One region of the Stenotrophomonas sp. 78350_Sma genome, then DNA from elsewhere that is predicted to be linked to it. Evidence: predicted binding sites of a transcription regulator. Region 1 holds the regulator's gene; the other holds the start of a gene.

Region 1 (3,920 bases):
GCTGGGCGGCGTCGAAGTGGTGGGCCTGCAGTACCGCCTGCCCGGCACGCGCGATGCCCAGGGCTTCTTCAGCGGCGTGGCACAGCTCGACCATGGCGGTGACGCCAAGGAAGCCGGCGCCGCCCTTGAGCGTGTGGTAGCCGCGGAACACCGCGTTGAGTTGCTCGGTGTCCTGCGGTGCCTGCTCCAGCGACACCAGCTGTTCGCCCAGGCGATCCAGGATTTCCTGGGCCTCGATGATGAAATCGGCAGTGATGTCGTCGGATACCGCGCTCATGCTTACAGCCCCAGATCCGACAACAGGTCGTCGGCGTCGTTCTGCGAGACCGCGTGGCGGTCCAGTCCCTTCAGTGCCGGCCCGGCCAGTTCCGGATCGGTGCGATGCTGTTCCGGCGGCAGGCCAAGTGCGCCAAAGCCCTCGTGCACGCGGCGGACGATGCCGACCACGCGACGGATGATCTGCCCGGTCAGGTCCTGGTAGCTCTGGGTCAGGGCGATCTCGGTCAGGTTGTGGCGGATGCGCTCGAGCTGCGTGTCCTGGCCCGGCTGCAGGCCTTCGGCGCGCAGCTGTTCGGTCAGGCTGCGGCATTCCTCGGCCAGGTCCAGGGTGCGGTGCGTGGCCTGTTCGGTCATCGCCACCACGTGGTCAAGGCGTGCGCAGGCGTCGTCCAGCTCACCGGCCTCGCTGGGTACGGTCGGCAGTTCACCCAGTGCCTGTCCCAGCTCGCGGGCCAGCCGCGAGAGGCCGCTCATCATCGGCTGCGTACGCAGCGCGACCAGTCCGTCGATGCGTTGCCGCCAGGCGGCTTCGTCACCGGACTCCAGGGCGTCCAGGGCTTCCTGCAGGCGCAGGGCGAGGGCGTTCTTGTCGACCGTGGTATCCATCAGGCGCTGGCCGCCAGGCGTTCGAAGATCTTGCCGAGCTTCTCTTCCAGCGTCTGCGCGGTGAACGGCTTGATGATGTAGCCGTTCACGCCGTTCTGGGCGGCTTCGATGATCTGCTCGCGCTTGGCTTCGGCGGTGACCATCAGCACCGGCAGGGTCTTCAGCTTGGCATCGGCGCGGATCGCCTTCAGCAGTTCGATGCCGGTCATCACCGGCATGTTCCAGTCGGTGACCACGAAATCGAACGGCTGGCTCTGCAGCAGCGACAGCGCGGCATGCCCGTCCTCGGCTTCGGCGGTGTTGGTGAAGCCCAGATCGCCCAGCAGGTTCTTGACGATTCGACGCATGGTCGAGAAGTCGTCGACGATCAGGATGCGCATGTTCTTGTTCAAAGCAGAGTTCCTTTGTTGTTCATTCCGGGCGGCCGGGGGCAGCCGCCTCGGGCATGTTCATTCTTCCAGGCCGGCGTCGGCGGCCTCGAAGATTTTCAATCGGCCACGCAGGCGCAGTACCGCCTGGCCGTGGATCTGGCAGACCCGCGACTCGCTCACGCCGAGCACCGCGCCGATCTCCTTCAGGTTCAGTTCCTGCTCGTAATAGAGCGAGAGCACCAGCTGTTCGCGCTCGGGCAGGTGGCCGATGGCCTTGCCCAGTTCGCGGCCGAACTCGCCGCGCTCCAGCACCTGCTGCGGGGTCGGGCCGCCCTGGGCGACGGTGTCCAGCTCGCCCTGGTCCTCGATGCGCGACTCCAGGCTCAGCACCTGGCCGCGTGCGGCGTCTTCCATCAACCGCAGGTATTCGGGCAGCGGCATCTCCATCGCGGCGGCCACTTCGGTGGCGCTGGCGGCGCGGCCACTGCTCTGTTCCAGGCGGCGGATGGTGGCGGCGGCATCGCGGGCACGCCGGTGCACCGAGCGCGGCACCCAGTCGCCACGGCGGATCTCGTCGATCATCGAACCGCGGATGCGGATCGAGGCATAGGTTTCGAACGAGGCGCCCTGGTCGGCGTCGTAGCTGCGCGAGGCTTCGATCAGGCCCATCATGCCGGCCTGGATCAGGTCGTCCACTTCAACGCTGGCCGGCAACCGCGCAGCCAGGTGGTGGGCGATGCGCCGCACCAGGTCCGAGTGCTGGGCGATGACCTCGTTGGCCGCCGAGCGCTGGACCTCCCGGTACTGGGCTGCGCCTTTCATGCGGCCACCCCGCGCTGCTTGAGGATGCGCTCGAGGAAGAACTCGACGCCGCCACGCGGTTCGGTCGGCGCCTGCCAGCGTGCGGTGCGGCGCGCGATCTCGGTGATCGCCAGCGCGGCCGGGCTGGACGGATAGGCCTTCACCACCGGCTGCTGGCGCTGCACCGACAGGCGCAGCCAGTCATCCTGCGGCACGCAGCCCAGGTAGTTCAGCGAGACATCGGCGAGGAACTTCTCGCAGACGCGGGTCAGCTTTTCGTACAGCACGCGGCCCTCGTTCGGGTCGCGGACCATGTTGGCCACCACCTGGATGCGGTCCACGCCGCGCTCGCGCGAGAGCACCTTGATCAGCGCATAGGCGTCGGTGATCGAAGCCGGTTCGTCACAGACCACCACCACGGTGTCCTGCGCGGCCTGGCAGAAGGTCAGTACGCCGTCGGTGATGCCCGCGGCGGTGTCGACCACCATGATGTCCAGTTCACGTTCCAGCTCGGAGAACACGTTGACCAGGCCGACGTGCTCGGCCGGGGCCAGCTCGGCCATGTGCCGGCGGCCGGATGCGGCCGGCACCACCAGCACGCCGTTCGGGCCTTCGACGATGACGTCGTCCAGCGAGCAGCGACCGGCGACCAGGTCGGCCAGCGTAAAGGTGGGGTTCAGCCCCAGGATCACGTCGATGTTGGCCAGGCCAAGGTCGGCGTCCAGCAGCAGCGTGCGCTTGCCCATGCCGGCCAGTGCCACGGCCAGGTTCGCGGACACATTCGTCTTGCCCACGCCGCCCTTGCCGCCGGTCACGGCAATGGTGCGCACAGGGCCGAGCGGCTCGCTGCGGGTCGCCGACAGCGGGAAGGTCTTGGTCAGCTTGGCGTACTCACGCGACGGCATGGTTCAACTCCGGGTTGCAGGGCATATCGGCCGCTCGGCGCAAATCTTCAAGGCGAAGTACAAGATTGGCTGCACTGGCCCGGTGCAGGTCGTCCGGAACGTCCTGGCCATCGGTCACCCAGGTGATCGGCAGGGCGTGGTCCACGGCCACCGACAGGGCGTTGCCGAAGCGGCCGGTCTCGTCCAGCTTGCTCAGCACCAGGCCCTGCAGGTTGGCGGCGCCGAAGCGGCGGACCACCTCGTCCATGTCGCCGAAGCTGGTGTTGGCCGGCAGCACCAGCAGGGTGCGCACCTGGCGGGCGGCGCGCAGCCACTGCAGCTGGGCGGCCAGTGCGCGGTCGCGCGGGCCCAGCCCGGCGGTGTCGATCAGCACCAGCTTGTAGTCCTTCAGGCGTTCCAGCAGCTGGTCCAGGTCGGTGCCGCTGTTGGCTTCGTGCACGGCGATGCCGAGCTGGCGGCCGTAGCCGTACAGCTGCTCGCGGGCGCCGATGCGGGTGGTGTCGGTGGTCACCAGGGCGACGTCACGCGGCGCGTGTTTCTCGGCGAAGCGCGAGGCCAGCTTGGCGATGGTGGTGGTCTTGCCGGCGCCAGTCGGGCCGACCAGGGCGATCACGCCGCCTTCTTCCAGCGGGTCGACCGGGGCGATCGGCAGCTTGCGCGAGATCAGCCCCAGCATCAGGCCGCGACCACGGTGGGCTTCGGTCTCCAGCGGAATCTGCATGGCCACGTCGCGGGCCAGGCCGGCATCAAAGCCGTACTCGTCCATCAGGTCCAGCGCGGTGGCGCGTACCGGGCAGCCGCGCAGGCGCTCGTCGGTGAAGCGGTTCATCTCGCGCTCGATCACCTGGCGCATGCCGGCCACTTCCTGGCGCAGCTGGCGGATCTCGGCGTCGTCCTGGGCGACCACGGTCAGCGTCGGTGCCGGGGCCAGCACGGGGGCCGGACTGGCTTCGGCGAC
Region 2 (3,920 bases), 860 kb from region 1:
ACCAGGCGCTGCTGCTGGGCGCGCCGGGTGAGCAGCATGGACGCCTGGTGGCCTTGTACATGCTGTTCTATGCCGTGGGTAGCGGTGCCGGTGCGGCGGCTGGGCCCTGGATGCAGGCCCGGCATGGCTGGCCTGCGGTGTGCCTGCTGGGCGCCGGCATCGCGGTGCTCGCGCTGCTGTGGTGGGCGGCGTGGTGGGTGGTGGCGGTGAAAGCAGCAGCTGGCGGCCGTATTGGTCGAGCCGGCTGTCGGTAGAGGCGACTGTCAGTCGACTGCTCTTCGCCCCGCGTGCGAAAAATCCCGCGCTGCGCGCGATAGTCGACCAGCGGTCGACTCTACCTGTCCTGTCGTCATCGCTGCAGTGCACGCCGTCCCGGGGCTTCCTGCAGGTCCGCGCTGGCCACCACCACGCGGTTGCGGCCGCTGCGCTTGGCCTCGTACATCGCGGCGTCGGCACGTGCCATCAGCCGCTCGTAATCCGGATGACCATCGTGACCGGCCACGCCGATGCTGGCGGTCAGCTCCAGCACCTGGCCATTGGCCAGTGCTACCGGCGACTGTGCGATCTGCCGGCGCAGGCTCTCGGCGATCACCGCGGCCTGTGATTCGCTGGCCGCGACCAGCACCACCACGAACTCCTCGCCGCCATAGCGGAACAGGTAATCACTGCCGCGGGTCAGCTGGCCGAGCAGGCCGGCGACGTGCTGCAACGCGCGGTCGCCGGCATCGTGGCCGTGGCCGTCGTTGATTGCCTTGAAATGATCCAGGTCGAGCAGCAGCAGCGAGAACGGCGTGCGGTTGCGTGTGGCCAGCTCGATTTCCCGGCGCAGCACGGTGGGCAGGAAGCGGCGGTTGAGCAGGTTGGTCAGCGCGTCGCTGCCGGCATCCAGTTCGCCGATGCGTTCGAACAGCAGCGTCATCAGGGTACGGATGCTGGCCAGGTCCTCGCGGATCGACGGCAGGGCTGCCAGGCGTTGCGCAGGGTCATCGTCCGTGGCGCGCTGCAGGCATCCGTCGATGCGGGCCATCAGCCGGCCGACCTGCTGGGTCTCGCTGCTTTCGCCAAAGCTGGGAATACCCTTGTGGGTGAACCACAGGCCGAATTCGGAGGTGGCCAGGCTGGCGCTGTCGCTTCCCTGCATATGGCCGGCCAACGCGTAGAGGAGGGCGTTTTCCCAGTCCAGCAGCAGTGCACGCTGGCGCTCGCGTTCGGTGCTGACGTTCTGCACCAGCGAGAACAGCCGGTATGCCGCGTCGGCGCGGCTGGAGCGCTCGCGCGCATGGGTGTAGGCGAGGGTCATGCCTTCCATGGCGATGTCCATGATCGCACTGAGGCAGTCGATGGCGGCGAATGCGGTGGCACTGTCGGGCGCGTCGTCACGCAGGCGCACGAACAGCGCGTGCTTGAGCACGCGCGCGCCGCGGGTGACCAGGTCGACGGGAATACCGACCCGTGCATGCACATCGCCGATCACCCGTTGCGAGGCAACGGTGGCGACGACGCCGGCGGCGTCGGTGGTCAGCAGCTGCACCAGCCAGCGCTGCATGGCCGGCTGCAGGCGCTGCTTGACCTGGTCATGGGACAGGAAGCGGCGTGCACGCGCGTCCTGCAGCAGCACTTCGTAGAAGCGTTGGGCCAGCGCCGGTGGGGCATCGGCGGCAGCGGCATGCAGCAGCGCGGTAGCGGCTGGGCCGGCCTGCTGCAGGCACAGCTGCCACGCCTCGGCCAGCGGCTGGCTGGCATCGTCCAGTTGGGGTGTTTCCACGTCGATCTCTGACTGCGTACGACAAACCACGGGTATCGGCCGCGGAGGCGTGCGGTTGATGGCGGGTTAGCCGGCCAGTTTACGCGCCGTGCAGGGTTGCACGGTGCGCAAACCAGATCGGCGCCGCTGCGGCAATGAGTGAACGCATTTGAGAATCAATCGCATTGGTGGGAGAATGCGCGCACGGAACGGGCTGCAGGTGCCTGCAGCACTGCTCCGCCTCCCCCTCGTCGCTGCCTCAAGCCCTTTGCCAGAGGCCCCGTAGCCCTGCCAGAAGGTCCTGATCATGTCTCCTGCCGTTGTCCTATCGCCGCGCCCGCTGGCGCTTGCTGTTGCCGCCCTGCTGGCCGGCAGTGCCCTGACCGCCCAGGCCGAAACCGACGCTACCGATATCGACACGGTGCACGTCACCGCCTCGCAGATCGCGCGCCAGGCACTGGGTACCTCGACCATCACCGCCGAGGACATCGCCCGGCGCCCGCCAGCCAATGACATCGCCGAGCTGCTGCGGACCATGCCCGGCGTCAACCTGACCGGCAACAGTGCCTCGGGCCAGTACGGCAACAACCGCCAGATCGATCTGCGTGGCATGGGCCCGGAAAACACCCTGATCCTGGTCGATGGCAAGCGCATCGGCGCACGCGATGCCGTGCGCATGGGGCGCAGCGGTGAGCGCAATACCCGCGGTGACACCAACTGGGTGCCGGCGGAAATGATCGAGCGCATCGAAGTGCTGCGCGGCCCGGCGGCGGCACGCTATGGCTCCGGTGCTTCTGGCGGCGTGGTCAACATCATCACCAAGCGCCCGACCGGCGACCTGACCGGTGCGGTCGACCTGTACGGCCTGGTGCCCGAGCACAGCGCCGAAGGCGGCAGCGAGCGCGTCGGCCTGCAGTTGAGCGGGCCGATGACCGACACCCTGTCGTTCCGCCTGTACGGCAATCTCAACAAGACCGACGCCGATTCGCTGGAACTCAACCGTGACTTCGCGACGAATCCGAACGCGGTGCCGCCGGCCGGCCGCGAGGGCGTCAAGAACCGCGATGTCAACGCGCTGCTGCGCTGGGACGTGACCGCCAACCAGGTGGTGGAGTTCGAAGCCGGCACCAGCCGCCAGGGCAACATCTACGCCGGCGACCGTGCGGTCAGCACCACCGGCACTTCGACCGGCATCGATCTGGCCGCCCTGGCCGACAACAAGGCGGAAACCAACCGCATGTACCGCAACACCGGCGCGATCACCCATCGTGGCCGCTGGGGCGACGTGACCTCGCGGGTGACCGCCGCGGTGGAAGCGGTGAACAACTCGCGCATCAACGAAGGCCTGGCCGGTGGCCCGGAAGGCAGCTTCAACGGTACCGACTGGTCGACCTCGCGCCTGCGCAACTACCAGCTGGATGGCGAAGTGAGTTTCCCGACCACGCTGGGCGGCGCCGAGAACATCTGGACGCTGGGCTTCGAGTACCTGGACAGCCGCCTGACCGACCCGTATTCGATGAGCCAGTCCAGTACCAGCGGCGGCGGCATCCCGGGGCTGTCGGCCGATCGCGCACGCGGCAAGTCCGACGCGCAGACCACGGCCGTGTTCGTGGAAGACAACATCTACCTGGGTGAGCGCTGGATCGTTACCCCGGGCCTGCGCTTCGACCACCACAGCCAGTTCGGCAACAACACCAGCCCCAGCCTCAATGCGCAGTTCCGCATCAACAGCGACTGGGTGGTAAAGGGCGGCATCGCCCGCGCGTTCAAGGCGCCGAACCTGTACCAGTCGAATCCGGACTATCTGTACTACACCCGTGGCAATGGCTGCCCGAATGCACTGCCAAGCCTGGGCGCCGGCTGCTACATGCGCGGCAACGCGGACCTGAAGGCGGAAACCAGCCTGAACAAGGAACTGGGCATCGAGTGGGCACCGCAGAGCGGCTGGCAGGCGTCGTTGACCTACTTCCACAACGACTACAAGGACAAGATCCAGGCCGGCTACACCCAGATCGGCCTGACTGCCGACACCAGGGGCCGCATCTTCCGCTGGGAGAACGCACCGAAGGCGATCGTGCAGGGGCTTGAAGGCAACCTGGTGATCCCGTTGCTGGGCGAGCAGGGCAACCGCCTGAAGTGGAGCAACAACTTCACCTACATGGTGGAAAACGAGAAC

Evidence for each region. Region 1 encodes FliA, which starts transcription of late flagellar genes. Its sites were predicted from a motif close to TAAAGTTTNNCNNNCNNNGGCCGATAA; they were not measured.
Region 2: a site for FliA is predicted at 1,798-1,824, ahead of ACZK4H_RS06460 (GGDEF domain-containing protein). Genes of this name have one in related genera too.

What each region holds. Positions count from the first base shown of each region.
Region 1 is NZ_CM151182.1:2,260,205-2,264,124, forward strand. Features, by position in the region: gene ACZK4H_RS10500 (chemotaxis protein CheA) at 1-277, opposite strand, end outside; gene ACZK4H_RS10505 (protein phosphatase CheZ) at 280-885, opposite strand; gene cheY (chemotaxis response regulator CheY) at 885-1,277, opposite strand; gene ACZK4H_RS10515 (RNA polymerase sigma factor FliA) at 1,335-2,078, opposite strand; gene ACZK4H_RS10520 (MinD/ParA family ATP-binding protein) at 2,075-2,962, opposite strand; gene flhF (flagellar biosynthesis GTPase FlhF) at 2,949-3,920, opposite strand, start outside.
Region 2 is NZ_CM151182.1:1,397,586-1,401,505, forward strand. Features, by position in the region: gene ACZK4H_RS06455 (MFS transporter) at 1-254, shown strand, start outside; gene ACZK4H_RS06460 (GGDEF domain-containing protein) at 350-1,765, opposite strand; gene ACZK4H_RS06465 (TonB-dependent siderophore receptor) at 2,052-3,920, shown strand, end outside.